2 regions of the Hydrogenimonas cancrithermarum genome follow, and region 2 is predicted to be linked to the other one. Evidence: riboswitches for the same ligand, from Rfam matches in the RefSeq annotation. Region 2 holds a riboswitch; the other holds the start of a gene.
What was found. Region 2 has a riboswitch for cyclic di-GMP ahead of QUD54_RS00145 (hypothetical protein). Riboswitches for the same ligand answer to the same signal wherever they lie in the genome.
Positions count from the first base shown of each region.

Region 1: another riboswitch for cyclic di-GMP. It lies ahead of QUD54_RS09710 (hypothetical protein); the one in region 2 lies ahead of QUD54_RS00145 (hypothetical protein).

Region 1 covers NZ_AP027370.1:1,876,353-1,884,415, forward strand. The annotation lists gene QUD54_RS09690 (hypothetical protein) at 1-921, opposite strand, end outside; gene QUD54_RS09695 (MBOAT family O-acyltransferase) at 931-2,388, opposite strand; gene QUD54_RS09700 (hypothetical protein) at 2,617-4,227, shown strand; gene QUD54_RS09705 (DUF1501 domain-containing protein) at 4,224-5,606, shown strand; cyclic di-GMP riboswitch class I at 5,687-5,762, shown strand; gene QUD54_RS09710 (hypothetical protein) at 5,985-7,589, shown strand; gene QUD54_RS09715 (DUF1501 domain-containing protein) at 7,586-8,063, shown strand, end outside.
Region 2 covers NZ_AP027370.1:21,312-29,374, reverse strand. The annotation lists gene QUD54_RS00150 (DUF1501 domain-containing protein) at 1-316, opposite strand, end outside; gene QUD54_RS00145 (hypothetical protein) at 323-1,978, opposite strand; cyclic di-GMP riboswitch class I at 2,170-2,254, opposite strand; gene QUD54_RS00140 (BatD family protein) at 2,286-3,824, opposite strand; gene QUD54_RS00135 (tetratricopeptide repeat protein) at 3,805-4,644, opposite strand; gene QUD54_RS00130 (vWA domain-containing protein) at 4,644-5,630, opposite strand; gene QUD54_RS00125 (vWA domain-containing protein) at 5,630-6,520, opposite strand; gene QUD54_RS00120 (hypothetical protein) at 6,520-6,924, opposite strand; gene QUD54_RS00115 (DUF58 domain-containing protein) at 6,921-7,748, opposite strand; gene QUD54_RS00110 (AAA family ATPase) at 7,745-8,063, opposite strand, start outside.

The DNA.
Region 1 (8,063 bases), 460 kb from region 2:
AGCGTACAGGTGATGGGCATCGAAAAAATTGTCCAGATTGCACGTGATTTCGTTGAGATCCATGAAGTGGTAAAGCTGTCCAAAAACTTCGACACTCTCATGGAGCCATCTTTTGTAGTCATCGATATGCCCTGCCTCGATAATAAAAGTTTCAAAAAAGGGCTTGGAGACCGGTGTGGTGAAAATGATGAAGCGTGTTTTCGGATATCTTTTTTTCATTCTTTCGAGCATCTCTTTCCATTCGGTTCTATATCGATATTGGGTGGTTAGATGCACTTTGTACTCGTTGATGTCCTTTTGAATGTGTTGTTGTTTGGTCATACCTGGTACGATGATGTTACAGTGCCTGACGTTTTTTCGGTCATAGTCACTGATGGTCGGATGAAAGGTTCGTTTGATAGATTCGAACGAATGTTTCAGCGCATCGAAATTTAGAAGAGATTTTAATCTGTAAATAGGCTCTATGGTTTTGTCGATATAATTTTCAGGCACTTTTCCCCTGTAAAAACGACTGATGATTACATCGTAGTTTTTTGCACTTCCGAAAAAATCGATACCGAGTATTATATTTTTAAAAGGTTTTCCCTTGATTTTCATTGCGATGTCGATCCAATGTTCATATTCCCAAGGAAGCATGTTGTCCGCAGCGTAGTTGAAGACCTTCATCCCTTTGAAGTCGTACTGGTTGACATACGCGGTACGGCTGCTGCCGAGCATGAGTGTATCGTACTGTTCGAGCCCTGTGAAATAGATGCGGTTGGTCTTCTGTTGTCGCTCATTGAAGCCGGGTTGATGATTGTTGAATCGGTTGCTGTGCGAAAAACACCATAACGGATCGATATACCAGTTGAAGATTGTAATCGGTAGGAGAGTTGCGCCGATTAGGAGAAACCAGAGTTTGACCGCTTTACGATAGTTCATAGCATTTCTTTAAAAATTGAAATAGATGAATTCTGAAATTTTGTTCATCGATAGAACCGATACGATGAACAAAATGGCCGAATAAAACATTTTCGCATAACTTATATTCGATTCAAATGTCAATTGAATGGAGTTTTTTGCAAACAGCACAACGGCAAGCATGACAACCATTTTTAATATCTCTTCGGCCCCTGCGCCTACTGCATCGAGATAAGCTCCGAATTTGACACCGAATGAGTTCAGAAAATGAAGTTTTCCCAAGAGTGCTGCCGGTAGAATCAAATCTCCCAAAAACATTCCTTTCAGCACTTTCACCGCATCGTTGAAATCTTTGGCGCGGAAAAAAACCCAGGAGATATTGACGAAATTAAACGTGACGAACCAGGCGAGCCAGCGGGGCATCGTAAATGCGAACAGTTGCCAGATACGATGTGTGACCAGTGCGATACCGTGTAAAAGGCCCCAGACGACGAATGTCCATCCGGCACCGTGCCAGATGCCGCCGAGAAGAAAAACTATAATGATGTTGCGGTATGTTTTCAAGGTTCCGGAACGGTTACCTCCAAGTGTAATATAAAGATAATCTCTTAAAAAACGTGTCAGTGTAATGTGCCAACGTCTCCAGAAATCTCGAATGTTCAGCGCTTTGTATGGGCTGTAGAAGTTGATCGGGAGTCGGATGTTGAAGAGTAGTGCGGCACCGATGGCCATATCTGTGTACCCGCTGAAGTCGAAATAGAGTTGTATCGTATATGCCAAAGAGGTAAACCAGGCTTCCAGCATATTGAGAGAATGAGCGATATCGAATCCTCTGTTCGCCCATATGGCGAAACTGTCGGCGATGATCACTTTTTTGAACAGACCGATGGAAAAGATGAAAAGCCCCAAAACGATATTTTTGTGTCGAATGACCCAGTTATATTTCGATGCGAACTGCGGCATCATCTCTTTGTGATGAACGATTGGGCCGGCGATGAGCTGAGGAAAAAATGTTACGAAGAGCGAGTAGTCCAAAAAACTGTAATTTTTTTTATCGCCTCTATATGCGTCGACAAGATAGGCGATTTGCTGAAAGGTAAAAAAAGAGATTGCCAGTGGCAGTACGATGTGTTGATAGGGCAATGAAAGATCAAACAAGAGATTGAGATTTTCAAGAAGGAAATCGGTGTATTTGAAGTATCCAAGCAGTGCAAGATTGGCGGTGATTCCAAAGAGAAGCAATGTTTTTTTTCTCTTTGCGGATATTGGAAAATTTTTGCTTACGAAATTTCCCACCATAAAGTTGAAAAATACGGATATCAGAATGATGATGAGATAGGAAGTTTCCCACCATGCATAGAAAAAAAGAGAGGTTCCAATAAGGAACGTTTTTGCGGCAAGCGCCAATCTTAGTTTATGCAGATAGAAATAGAGAAAGAAGGATGCCGGCAGGAAGAGAAAAATATACTCGTAGCTATTAAATAGCATGCCCGCGATTGACCTTCATTTTGGAGTGGCTTCTTACTTATTAATATTATATCATAGTTCCGGATGGGTTATCACTCCTATTTGTCCAATCTGTCGTGAAGAGAAGCCGTTTGATTTGAGCTTGTTAATTAAAATGAATATCTCACCGATATACACATGGATCGGCTAGAATAACCATCGGATTCCAGTTTGCAGGTTTTGCCTGTCAATCGTTTGGAGGAGACTATCATGAACAAACGTATATTGAAACTTTTGCTCGTTGCCTTTGCCGTTATGGCGACGATGGCCGGATGCGGTGAAGGCGGTGATGAGGCTGTAGTCTCTACGGTACCGAGTACACCGATCGTGTCGCGTTCGACACCGCTCGAGATGATTGGCGACGAAAGTTTCAATGCGTTGAGTGAAGAGGACAAAATTTATGTCGCGAACAAGCTCTACACGACTTTCTATAAGGGTGTCGATCTGGAGACACTGAAGGGAAAGATTGCTTCGGGCCATTTTATTTCCGACTTTTACGCCACGTTACATTCCGACGACGTAGCGCAGCCGGATCTGGACAAAATAAAAAAAGATGAATACGAGATCGCGGATGGAAAAAGATTTGGTGGTCCTTTGACGGAAAAGTTCAGAAGTATCTACACGGAAATTGCGACGACGCTCTATTACACGAAACTGAGCAAATCCTACTACGATGCATGGATGGCTTATATACTTGATCAGACCATTCTCTTTTCGCCGGGATGGGAGATCGAGAGTGTGCACCCCTTCCCGGAGCTAATATCGAGCAATTACAATAGGTTGAAGGATGGGATTTCCAAGGATATGCCTATCAAGAAGATCGCTTATGCGCACATGGTTTCTAAAGAGAACTGGGCACGCTTCAGAAGTTCTGAAGACAATGGGCGTGAGATGCTCGAGATATGGCTGTATGACTTCAATGATTTAGATGTTCCTTTGGCGGCCAAGGCACTGAAAAATTGGAGGTGGGAAGTCCGATATGAGCCGGTTAGCGATATGGCGAGAGATTATGCATATTATCACTTCAACGATACTACCAACGCTGATGAAAAGAATGCCGAGCCAATAGAGCTACTTGGGACTACTATCACTACTGGCGAAGACTTTTACCACGCTATCGTGAATCATGAGGATTTCATGCACGGTGTGGTGCTACGGCTCGTCAATATCTTTTTCCCCGATTATACGGAGGAGAAAAAAGTTAAAATTGTCAACGCTATCATTGAGACAAATCCTACAACTTTTAGAGATATTTTTGAAGAGATTCTTTTTTCTAAAGAGTATCTCTTCAATTCCAACAGGGTTAAATCTTACGAAGAGATATATATGGGACTCGCCCATAAACTCGATATAAATCCTGGGTATGAAATTTTTGGCTTTTTTCATCAAACCGGAAGACAGGTTTATGAGGGTGGTTTGGTCGTTTCGAAACAGGAAGCTTTTACGTACAAGCTTGGAAGAAGTGACAGGGTGCCTTCCGACTCCGACAGTGTTATGAGACTCCATCTCAATATCAGAGATGAGGTTTTCCTAAACAGAAGAGGTTCGAGAGGATGGAATTATTCAAATCTTCTTTCCAGATATTATAACGACGATACGACACTTAAAGGGTATTTGAACAATATGTTTCTCGATATTGTTGGAAGAAACATGACTGAGATGGAGGAGAAAAAACTTATAGAAGTTGCTACAAATGCCGGATGTGTAAGTGCCACCGGATTTGACAAATTTCCGATTATGCTGATGGCGTTCGACTATTTTTCGAGACTGAGTGAAGTTTATGTATACAGGAAAGTAGAAGTGGAAGGAGATGCATCATGAGACGAAGAGATTTTATAAAAACAACCATCGCAATGGCGGCGGCGACAGCGCTTTTACCCTCTTCTGCAGAGGCCGATGTCGTACCTGTGGATGCAAGCAACCCGCTGCCTATGGATCAGGTTGTGTTCGATAAAGATATATTCGACAAAAACGATGCTCAAACCATCATAATTTTCCTGAGTGGCGGGATGAGTGATGTTGTGGGAAACGTAAAGCATGTATTGGAGGACATAATACCCAACGATATGTCTTTGAAAAAATATCCAGATAAACTCATCTCTCCGACTGATAACGGTTTTTGGAAAGAGGCTGGTGGAGACTATTTGGAAGATATGCTCGTTTCAGGTAATCTAAATGTTTTCAGGACCTGTTATAATCCAACTGCTGCTTTAGCTCATGGAATAAACCAAAAAAGATATATGAATGGCAATGAAGCAGGTTTCAATTCAGGAATCGTTACAACACTTATGCATGTGTTGAATCGAAACAATGCAGTTTCGAAAGATGCTATTTTGACAAATGTCGCTATAAATGGTAGTGATTATCGACTGTTGGAAGATGGTGCAACTCCTACGATGCTGCCAGATTTTTTACGGCCTGCATCTTTCAATAGGAACCTTCAAAATGTCTATAATTATGCGATGACCTCAGATGGTTTGGTATCGGTGGGAGATACGAGTGCCACTGAAAAACTCAATGCAGCTAATTTCAGTACGGAGTTGACGGCTCTTTCACAAGAGCATAATTTATATGACGCGCTTAGCGATATTTTCAATCGTCGAGGTGAAATGAGTGATTTCCTCGATGAAATCGTCAATGGTGATCTACCTGTTCAATATCCTTCAACTGTGGATGGCACAAGGGTGGAAGCGGCAATGCGAATACTGATCAACAATCCTTCTACCAAAATAGTGAGCATGGTTGGAGGTTACAATGGATGGGATGATCACTCCAATGCTATAGAAAATCATACCAAGCGGGCTTCCCAATTGTTTGAAGCGATAAAAGTTGCGATAGATCATGCCGGAGCTGTTGGGAAAGATAGTATCAATATCGTGGTTTTCGGTGATTTCGGACGCAATTTGACGCTCAACAGTGCGGGTGGATGGGATCATGGGAACAACCAGGTCCTCTACTGGTTTGGTGGAAAAAAGTTTTTCAATCAGCTTGGCATTGTCGGTGAAACATACCTGGACGAGCATGTCAAGAAATATCGACTATATTCCCATCCGACTGACTCATCCTATCAACTCCGACCTTATTCAATCGCCGCGACGATCTATGCGCTTTACGGTGTGGAAAATCCAGAAGTTCTGACAGGCGGCGCCGGCATCATCGATCCTGTGGATTACACCGGGAAAACTTTTTTGAGGGGATGACTCTGTAACTTCGAATTTTCTTTTTTGAGCTTTGATTTTATTGATTAATGTTTTTTTAAGCTACAGATAATATAATTAGGTTAGATAAATGCCAAACCTGTTGTGAAGCAGGGACGGAAAGCCACGGGTCTTGTGAAAGATAGCCGGGTTGCCTCTTCTTTACAATGAGAGAAGAGTAAAATTTAGGAAATAGATACTCCTAATCCTTCCCTCTTTACTCTCCAAGTTTGACATAATCTGAATGTTGTTTTCATAAATAGAAGTGAAAAGTTTGTTAATGAAAATGAATTTTTCACCGATATGCGGATAGATGTACTATACTAGCCGTCGGATTTTAACCAACAGGTTTTGCCTGTCAATCGTTTGGAGGAGACTATCATGAACAAACGTATATTAAAACTTTTACTCGTTGCCTTCGCCGTTATGGCGACGATGAGTGGATGCGGAGGAAGCGGTAGTGAAGAGGCTGTAGTCTCTACGGTACCGAGTACGCCGATCGTGTCGCGTTCGACACCGCTCGAGATGATCGATGACGAAAGCTTCAATGCACTGAGTGAAGAGAACAAAGTTTATGTGGCGAAGAAACTTTATGGAACACTCTTCAAAGGGGTCGATATCGGCACCCTCGAAGAAGAGATCTCTACGGGAAAGTTTATTTCGAATTTTCATACGAGACTCTACAGTAAAGTTGCACAACCCGATGCGGACAAGATACTGGTCGATACATCGGGCCCTATGGATGACGAGCTTCGTCGTGGCGATTCGATACCCGCCAAAGAGGCCTTGATCATGAGAGAGATCGACTCGAGGCTCTATTTTACGAGACTCGGCGACGAGTATTACGGTGACTGGATCGCTTATACGCTCAACCAGACGATCATGTTCTCACCCGCATGGGAAGTGGAGAGTGTTTACAAATTTCCCGAACTGATCGCCAGCAACTTCGACCGGCTCCGTGCGAGAATCAACGCGGACGTTTCGATCAAAGATATCGTGAAAGAGCATATGATGTCGGTAGAGAACTGGTCCAGGTTCAGAAGCCCTGAAGACAATGGCCGTGAAATGCTCGAAATTTGGCTCTACGACTTCAACGACAACGACGTCCCGCTCGCCGCGAGAGTGTTGAAGAACTGGCGCTTTCTCAACCATGACGGTTATTCGCATACCTACTCTTTCATCGATGGTGTAGGCGACGAGGAGAACAACGAAACGGTCGTCATTCTCGGACACGAGCTGCGGACGGGAGAAGATTTCTTTTCGATGATCGTGAATCATGAAAATTTCCTCTATACAGTCGTCAACCGCCTGGTCGGGCGCTTCTTCCCCACTTTCGACGAGAGTGAAAAAGAGTCGATTACGCAGAAGATTCTCGCCTCAGACCCAAAAACGTTCAAAGATGTATTCGACCAGATTCTCTTTTCCAAAACCTATCTGTTCGAATCCGACAGAGTGAAAAGCCTGGAAGAGACCGCATTCGGGTTGATGCATACGGCCGGTTACAATGCCCAGTACAAGACATTCGTTACGACATATCAGCGTGCGCTCACCGCCGCCAATCAACGCTCGATGACCTATAAACTCGGGCGCGAAGACAAGGTGCCGGTCGATACCGTCAGCATGGCGGAGTATTACAAATATATCCGCGAGTACATCGTGCTTAACCGTGACGAGTCCGCCAATTATTCAGGAGACGATGGGATCGATCTCGGTGCCATCTCCGAACGATACGACGCATCGGATATGCGGAGCTATCTGAATGGAATCTTCCTCGACTTTCTCGGAAGGGAGCCGACGGATCGGGAGTTTACCCTCCTTTCGGAATATTTCGAAAACAAGGTGACCTATCAGGACAAGCGGTTGGGAGATTTGAACGAGCCTACGAGCAGAGCCTACATCGTCATGATCACGCTGGACTATATAACCCGTCTTAGCGAGTTCTATCAGTACAGAAAAATCACGGATACCGAAGGGGGTGTGCAATGAAACGACGTACATTTTTGAAAACGAGTCTGAGTTTGGCGGCGATCGCCGGCCTGAATCCCTCTTTGTTCGCGGAGACAGGGGTACCCTTGCCGCTGGAAGCGGTCGATTTCGATGCAGGTTCGGATGCCCAGACCATCGTCATCTACCTGATGGGCGGAATGGGCGATATCATCGGCAATATGACCAATTTCGACCAGATCGTCGATGAAAATCTTTCGCAGATTGCTTATCCGATGGACAAGTTCACGAAAACGGCCGACGGATTCTGGCGCGAAGCGGGCGGAGAGTATATCCAGTCGATGCTCGACGAGGGGAATCTGACGGTATTCAGGACATGCGAACAGACGGACGTTCTCAAAGCGCACAAGCTCAACCAGGTGCGTTTCATGCACGGCAACGACCAGGGGTATGAATCGGGAATCGTAACGACATTGATGCATGTGCTCGGCCGCTTCAATGCCGTGCCGGAAGATG
Region 2 (8,063 bases):
TCCCCCAGAAGTCGTCTTTCGTCAGTTTGATGTATCTCTCGTCATCGAGAGGATAGGGATTCTGGCTCATTTGGCTGATCGCTTCGATATTTGTCATATTTCCGGCCAACTCGGATGGGCCGCCGTAAAGATAGACAATAATCGTCTGGGCATCGTTCCTTTCGTAAACACCGGAATCGAATGCAATGCTTTCGTAATCCAGACCGGCACTTCTCAGTGAAAGCGGAAAAATCGATGAGATACCGAGCGCCCCCACACCTTTTAGAAAGTCTCTTCTGTCGATATGTTCTTCTTTAATATTGTGTCGTTTCATCATTTCCCCCTATTTCACCGCATCGAATCGATAAACAGTGTCGAGCCTTGAGATATAATCGAGCACCATCTGCGCGAAATAGCCTCGCTCTTTGAGATCGTCTTCGGGATTCCTGTTGCCGTAAAGGTCCAGCCAGCGATAGTTGTCGAAAGTCTCTCTATCATATTTTTCGTTGTCTATCAGATCCGTGAGAAACTTCACCTCCTCGTCATTCGCCTCCCGCCCCGCAATGGGCACGAAAAGCCTTTGAATGATATAAGAAGCCCGGGCTCTCTCGTTTCGATACCAAAGATCACTCCTATTACCGTTCTCATCGAACTCCGCTTCATCGATGAGTCGTTCCGGCAAATCCGCGAAGATTTTTTGAAGCGGCCATCCGTCGTCATAGGAGTGGATGGATGCATTGCGTTCATAGTTGATCATCACATTTTCACGAATCGTTTTGTGAAACCATGCAAACGACTGCGAATCGAGCGGGACTTCCACTTTTCGCCCAAGTTTGTAACGCATCGTCGACTGATGCATATTGTCCATATTTCGTGCAGCCACATAGAAGGAGTGGTAATGTGGATGCCACCCAAGCGCTTTGGCGGTTTGAAAAAATGCCTCTTCGAAAGATTTTGTTTTTGTCGAGTCGAGAAGATAGGCTTTCGAATAGACGATCTCTTTCAAAAGGCCGGGCCACGTGGCAGGACGGCTCGCGACGATCCGGTTTACCACCTCCTCTTTTTGAGACGCAGTGAAATTTGGGAAGTATTTATCGACGAGTCTGCGGCTGACAGAAGGAAGAAAATTTGGCTGCATCACCAGAGTACTGTAGAACTCAACACCGTTTCGGATCGTTTTCCCGGGGAAAAGGTTTGTGATAGGCTCGCTGTTTTCGTCGAGTGTCATGACGAGGGTGTTGGAGCGGCGATCGAGTTTCCAGTTTTTCAGCGCCTTTCCCGCAAGCGGGACGTGGGCATCGTTGAAATCCATCAAAAAAATCTCGAGCATTTCCCGACCGTTGTCTTCCGGGCTTCTGAAACGGCGCCAGTTCTCGTCGGTCATCATATGGGTGAATGCGACCCATTGCATACTGAAACCCGCATCGAAGTCGCGTACCAGATTGCCGTAAACATCGATGGTATCGACGGTATAAACGGTATCGAGTTCGTAGGCGGGAGAAAAGAGTATGGTTTGCGTCAAAACGTAGGCCGCCCATCGGTTGATATAGGCATGGCCGGGCTGAAGATGATAGAGTCTCGCGAGCATCAACGACACGGTCCCCGTATCTCCATAATCGATGTAGTCGTAGAGCTTCTCCTCAACCTCTGCAATCTCCGCTTCGCTGTTCGGGCGGTCGAACATCTCATGCACATGCGAAATGAAGTTTCCGGAGTGGATCGACCTGTTGAGTTCATCGAAATCGGCCCCATAAAAAAGTGTGGCATAGAGTTTTACAGCCACTTTGTACCTATCCGTTTCGCTCAACGCATTGAAATCGGCGTCGGTCAGTGGCGAAAGCCTGTAAGCATCGTAACCGATCGGTGTCGCTTCTATTGGAACACCGTAGAGCGTGGTGCTGGAGAGCGTGCTTTGGGCCGTTTCACCGCCACAGCCAACCATCATCAGAGCCGATACACCCATGAAGGCATATTTGAGGGTAGAAAACAACTTTTTCATCAAATTCCTTTATCTGTTTCGGTCGATTTATTGGGAATATCACTGAAATCCCTGATATGCCGTAACCTGCAGAGACAGGCATTATATGCTATTGGGCCGTGAAAATCCGATAGAGTTCACAATGATTAAATATCCACTGACGGTTATGAAGAGGTGAAGGAGAGTCTGTTTTACTCCCGAACGGTATTTCAGGAGGCAACCTGGCGATCTTCGGGCAGTGCCCAAAGACCCATGGCTTTCCGTCCCTGCTTCACAACAGGTTTGGCGATATTCAATTCATTATATGTCTCTTTGACTTAAATTGTTTTTAATCCGACTCCTCCGGCAGGATCTCCTCGAGTATCCGGACAATCTCTTTTTTGTCGATTGTATTGTGCCCCTCGGCGAAGAGGTTCTCTTCGAGCCTGCGGACAATCTCTTTCAGCCTCTCGTCTTCCGCAGCATATGGCAGGAGAAGCTCGAGAACCCTTTTGTCGTTTTTCGCACGCAGCACCGCCTCGACGATATCGGAGGATCCGGATGCCCGCGGCTTGCGCCTGAACACCATAAAGCCATACAAGGAGCCCGCACCGAACAGAAAGCCTGCGATCAGATAGATCCATCCATCGCCGCGTGTGCTTTCGCCGCTTTTTGCCGCTGCCTCTTTCTGTACCGATGGTGCCTCTATCTTCTGCGCTTTCTGCTCCGATCTCGTCACTGCGGCAGGTACGCCTCCGATCACTTTAATATGAAACGGTTTTGTCCTCTTCTCGACAAGTTCTCTCTTTTGACTGTCGTAATAGCGCAAAGAGAGCGCCGGAATCGTAAAATCATGATCGGCGATGATCGTGACCGTCTGCTCGAACGTACCGCCGTAACGGCCGTGTCTGAGTCGCTCTTTGATCGATGGCTCATCGGCATAGACGACGGCATCGGGAATCTTCGGTTCAAACTTTCCGATATCGTCGATATTCCCTTCTCCGCTGATACGGATGGTGAGCCGGACCGGCCTGTTCGCTTCCACTTCACTTTTGTCGACCGTTGCGATGATATCGAATCTGCCGTACAGCTCCACACCGCCAGGAAGAGGGTCGACCGATACCTGCACCGAATTCGATGCGATACGGCTCCACTTCAGTTTTGCAAAGAAACCGTTGAAAAAATCGTCATCGAAAAACGGGTCGTTCGCAAAGGGCTGTTTGATACGCACCCGCTTGGCGAGCCGAACCGTCAGCGGCCCGAGCGTGTAGCTGCCCGCCTTCTGGGGAAAGAGAAGATAGTGCTGCGTTTTGGTACGGTACGCCCCTTCCATCCCATCCTCGGCATCGCCCACCTTTTTGATCCAGAAATTGGGGAACTCCGGCGGCTGCAGATCGAGCTGAACGAAGCCGGCATTCTCTTTGTACTTTACGACCACGTCGAGCTTGATCGGTTCACCCACCATGACATGCGTTTTCTCGACGCGGATCTTCAGCTCCGCTTCGCTTCCGCCGGAAGAGTGTTTCGGGGATTTCAGAACCCTGATCTTTACAGGATCGGTCTGAAACGGCTCTGCGTCGACAGTGACCGTCAAGGCCGGGATCGTCACATCCTGCATCGGCGCGAAGGTGTAGCTTTTGACCACGCTTTTTGTCACCCGACCGTTGATGATGGAGATATTGGAACGCTGTGACGTTCCCAGAATGGGGAATCCCCCTACCTCACGGACGACGGGAAAGGAGACATCGTCGCCTTCGGCCGTTATGGTAAAAGTGACCGTGTCGCCCTGGGCGATCTCGTGCTTGTCGACAGAGAGTTCCACATGGCCCGCCAGCAGGAAAAACGGCACAAGCAGAAGAACTAACCACTTACCAGGGTGTCGTCTCATCCGAACTCCTTTCAGCCTCTTTCGTCGGTAGCGGAAGCATGAGCGTATGGATGCCCCGCCGGTTCAAAACTCTGTTCCATTTTCTCACCTCCATCTCGCTGATCGGTTCGTTGCGCTTCGGTGTTTCCATCATGGCACGCTCCTGTCGATTCGGCTGCGACTCTTTGCCACTTTCGTTTTTCTCTTTTTTTGCAGAGCCGCTCTTTTTGTTTTGGTCATTTCTGCTCTTTTCGCCGCCCTTGTTTTGATCTTTTTCCTTTTGCTTTTGAGCGTTTTCCGGATGTCGATCGTTTTGGCGATCGTGATCACTCTTTTGATTTTTCCGGTTTTGGTCGCCATTGCCGCTTTTTTGATCGTCCTGATTCTTCCGATTTTGCTTGCTATGATTGTTTTTTCGATCGTTTCGGTTCTGGTTCTTTTTCCGCTCTTTCATCTTTTTGAGCAGTTCGAGGTTGAATCGGGTATCATTGTCCTCTTTGATCTTCAACGCCGCTTCATACGATTCGATCCCTTTGTCGATTTCGCCCAGCTGCGCATAACAGTTTCCCATATTGTGCAGTTTTTCGAACTGCAGTTTCGGCGACGAGACGCTTTCGTAGAGTTTCAGCGCCTCTTTGTACCGACCCGATTTATAGAGTGCATCGGCTGCATCGAACGTCGCTTCTTCGCTTCCGGCTTTGGCGATCTCTCCGTAGAGTTCGGCGGCGGTTTCATAGTCACCTCTTTCATAGGCCTCTTTGGCCTTCTTCAACGTCACGAAGTCGAGCAGTCCGGCACTTGCAAGCGTTACCGAAATCATTGATATTAATAAATATCTCATCACTTCATCTCTCCTGCCGCACGCTTTGCGTCACGTTTGGGCAACGACGCGTAGGCTGCCAGAAAAAGCGCAATCGCGACCATCAACGGATAGTAAAAAAGTTCTTCGCGATCCTTGAGGAGACTCTCCTTTGTTTTGGTGGCTTTCAGACGCGACCGAATCGCTTCGGCCAACTGTTTCATATCGCCCGAACTCAGAGAATAGCGCATGTAAACCCCTCCCGTCTCTTCGGCAAGCACCTTGACAGCCGGATTGAGACGCGTGATGACGATGTTTCCCACACTGTCGCGTACGATACCTCCGTCACTTTTCATCACGCCGCCCTTTTCGGTTCCAATGGCGTAGATGAAGACTTTGATCCCGTGCGCTCTGGCATAGGCGATCTCTTTGGAAAACTCCTTTTTGTCCCCGCCGTCGGTGAATATGAGTACCGCCTTTTTATCGCTTTGGTGAAGCAGGTTTTCCGTCACTTCGAGCGGTGTGAACATGTCGGTGCCTCTAAGCGATACAAAATCGAGCCCCATATGTTCGACAAGGTACTTGACCGATGCGAAGTCTCGTGTCAGCGGTGCCACCAGAAAGGCACGCGAACTGAAACCGATCACGCCGACACGTGCATCGTTCAGATCCTCGAGCAGATCGAAAAACTTTCGTTTCGCCAGCTCGAAGCGGTTGGGATAGACGTCGTCGGCAAACATCGAACGGGAGATATCGAACGCCACCACCAGATCGACCGTCTGTCGTTCCACCTTGATCTCACCGCGCTCGATCACCGGCCGCGAAAGCGCAACAATGCCGAAAGCGGCCGATACCAGCAGAACCCCCAGCCGTACCCTTCGGCCGAGTCCGCCCCCTTTGGCCACCATCTTGTTGTAGAGTTCCGGCGTAAACCGTCTTCTAAGATCATCGCCGTTTTTTGTTCCAACTATCCACAGAAGAGGCAGAAAAAGCAATGATATTAAAAAATATGGATATAAAAACTCCATTATCTGCGCCTCCTTTTCCAAACGATCGGGAAGAGCGTCAACAACAGTGCGCCACCGAGCGGCCACATAAAGAAGTAATCTTTTTTGACATATCTGTTCCTTTCGATCTCGCTCTTTTCGAGACGGTCGATCGCTTTATAGACCTCTTTGAGCTTCGTGACGGAATCGGCTTCGAAAAACTTCCCGCCCGTCTCTTTCGCGATCTTTTCCAAAACGTAGGGATTGTAATCGCCCCGTGCCCCGATTCCGATCGTGTAGATTTTGATGCCGTACTTTTTCGCCGTATTGATAGCTACCTCGAGCGGCACGGTTCCCGCATTGTCCATTCCGTCCGTCAGAAGTATGGCAATTTTATGTTTTGCATGGGAATCCTTGAAGAGTTTCGTACTCATAAAGAGCGCCTCGTAAAGCGCCGTCCGCTGTGTTCCGGCGATGCCTACTTCCACTTTCTCGAGAAGCCTCAGAAGGGACGCCTTGTCATAGGTCAGCGGCACAGCCACATAGGCAAAGTCGGCAAAGATCGTGAGTCCCAGTTTGTCGTGTTTTCGCTCTTTGACAAACTGTGTGACAATCTCCTTGACGATTCCAAATTTGTTGTTCTGCGCCATCGATCCGCTCGCATCGAGTATGAGCGAAATTTCATACCCTTTGTCGTGCTGTACGACAACTTCCTCTTTGACGACGGGACTCGCCAGTGCTGTCACGAGCAGGACGAAGGCGCCGAAGCGTATCAGACGCTGCCGTGTCGATCGGCGGCTGGCCGCCCGGGCGAGGTAGCCGCTTCCGGGAAAGATGACGCTCTCATAGCGCGCTTTGCACCATTTCGCACAGATTGCGTAAAGAAGCAGGAGGAGGAACGCAGCCGGGTATTCGAATGTAAAATGCCCCATCACAGCACCTCCTTCATCAGCGCTTTCATCTTTTTCACGTCACTGCTTTGGAGCGACGGAACCACTTTTTTGTACTTGTACTTTTCCAGATCGCGCAGCAGCGCATCGAAACGGCGCATCAACTCGTCGTTCTCTCCGATCAACAGCGGCATCGCCTCGCCGAACGTATAGACCGCCCCTTTCGCGTCGGAAAAGTCGATCGCCTTCAGCCGTTTTTTCGCCTGGGCCACGGGATCGACGCGTCGGCGGCGACGTCGTGGTCTTCTTTTCAGCCGCCGCACATACCAAAGTGCCAAGAACAAAAGCAACACAGCGGCCGCTATCGCTATGAGAAGCCACAACGAGTCATCGGGGACCTCGACCGGAGGCTTGATATCTTTCAGTTGCCGAAGTGCCGGATTCATTTGAGAAGCTCCCGCAGTTTGACGAAGGGGTCCTCGTCGGTATAGATCTTCGTCGAAGCGATACGGTGCTTCAGAAAATGCTCCCGCTGCGCTTCGTCGTGCCGTGCCAGCGAGGCTTTGTACTTCGAGACGACATCGCCGTCGAGGTCGAGGCTATGGTGTTTCCCGCTGACTGGATCGATCAGGTCATATTCGCCTTCGAAAAACGGATCCTCTTCGAACCGGTCACGCACAATGACGGCATACACTTCGTGTTTGGCAGCCAAAAAGCTCAGGTCGGCGCTGTCGTAAAAGTCGCCAATCAGCAGAACGATTGAACGCTGAGGTACCGAACGGACCAGAAAATCGGCGAACGACTGCAGATCTGCACGCCTGCCGAGTACATCGAGCTCCATCGCATACTCGAGCGCCGCGTAGATCGTGTTGGGACTCTTGGTCGGTTTGAAACGCATATCGACCTTCTCGTCGTAGAAGATCGTCGTCACACGGTCGGAGTTTTTAACGGCCGATAGCCCCAGCAACGCGAGTGACTCCGCCATCACCTCCTGCTTCTGGCGTACGGAGCCGAAATAGATGCTCCCGCCGGCGAGAAACCCGATGAGAATATTGAGTTCCCGCTCCTCGTTGAAAACGTTGACATAGGGTTTCTGTTCGCGTGCCGTCACATTCCAGTTGATCTTTCTTACATCGTCGCCGTAGCTGTACTCTTTGAGCTCGGCGAAATCGAGCCCGTTACCCTGGAAAACGGAGATATTGTTGCCGACATTCTGGCCGAACAGACGCCTTCGCGTTTTGATCAGCAACGCTTTGGTTTTGGAGGTCATGGCAGACGAATGGCCTTTTGGATCGCTTTAACGACATCGTCGCTACCGATACCCGCCGCTTCCGCTTTGTAGTTGAGGATAATACGGTGGCGTAGTACGTCATGCAATACCTCCGCGATGTCAACCGGACTGACGTAATCCTTGCCATGGATCAGCGCCACGGCACGGCTCGCTTTGAAAAGATCGATCGATGCACGTGGACTGGCGCCAAACTCGATATATTCGGCCATATCGTGCAGTCCGTACTCCTGCGGAAAACGGGAGGCGAAGATCAGTTTCAGCATGTACTTCTGCACCGCATCGTCGACATGAATG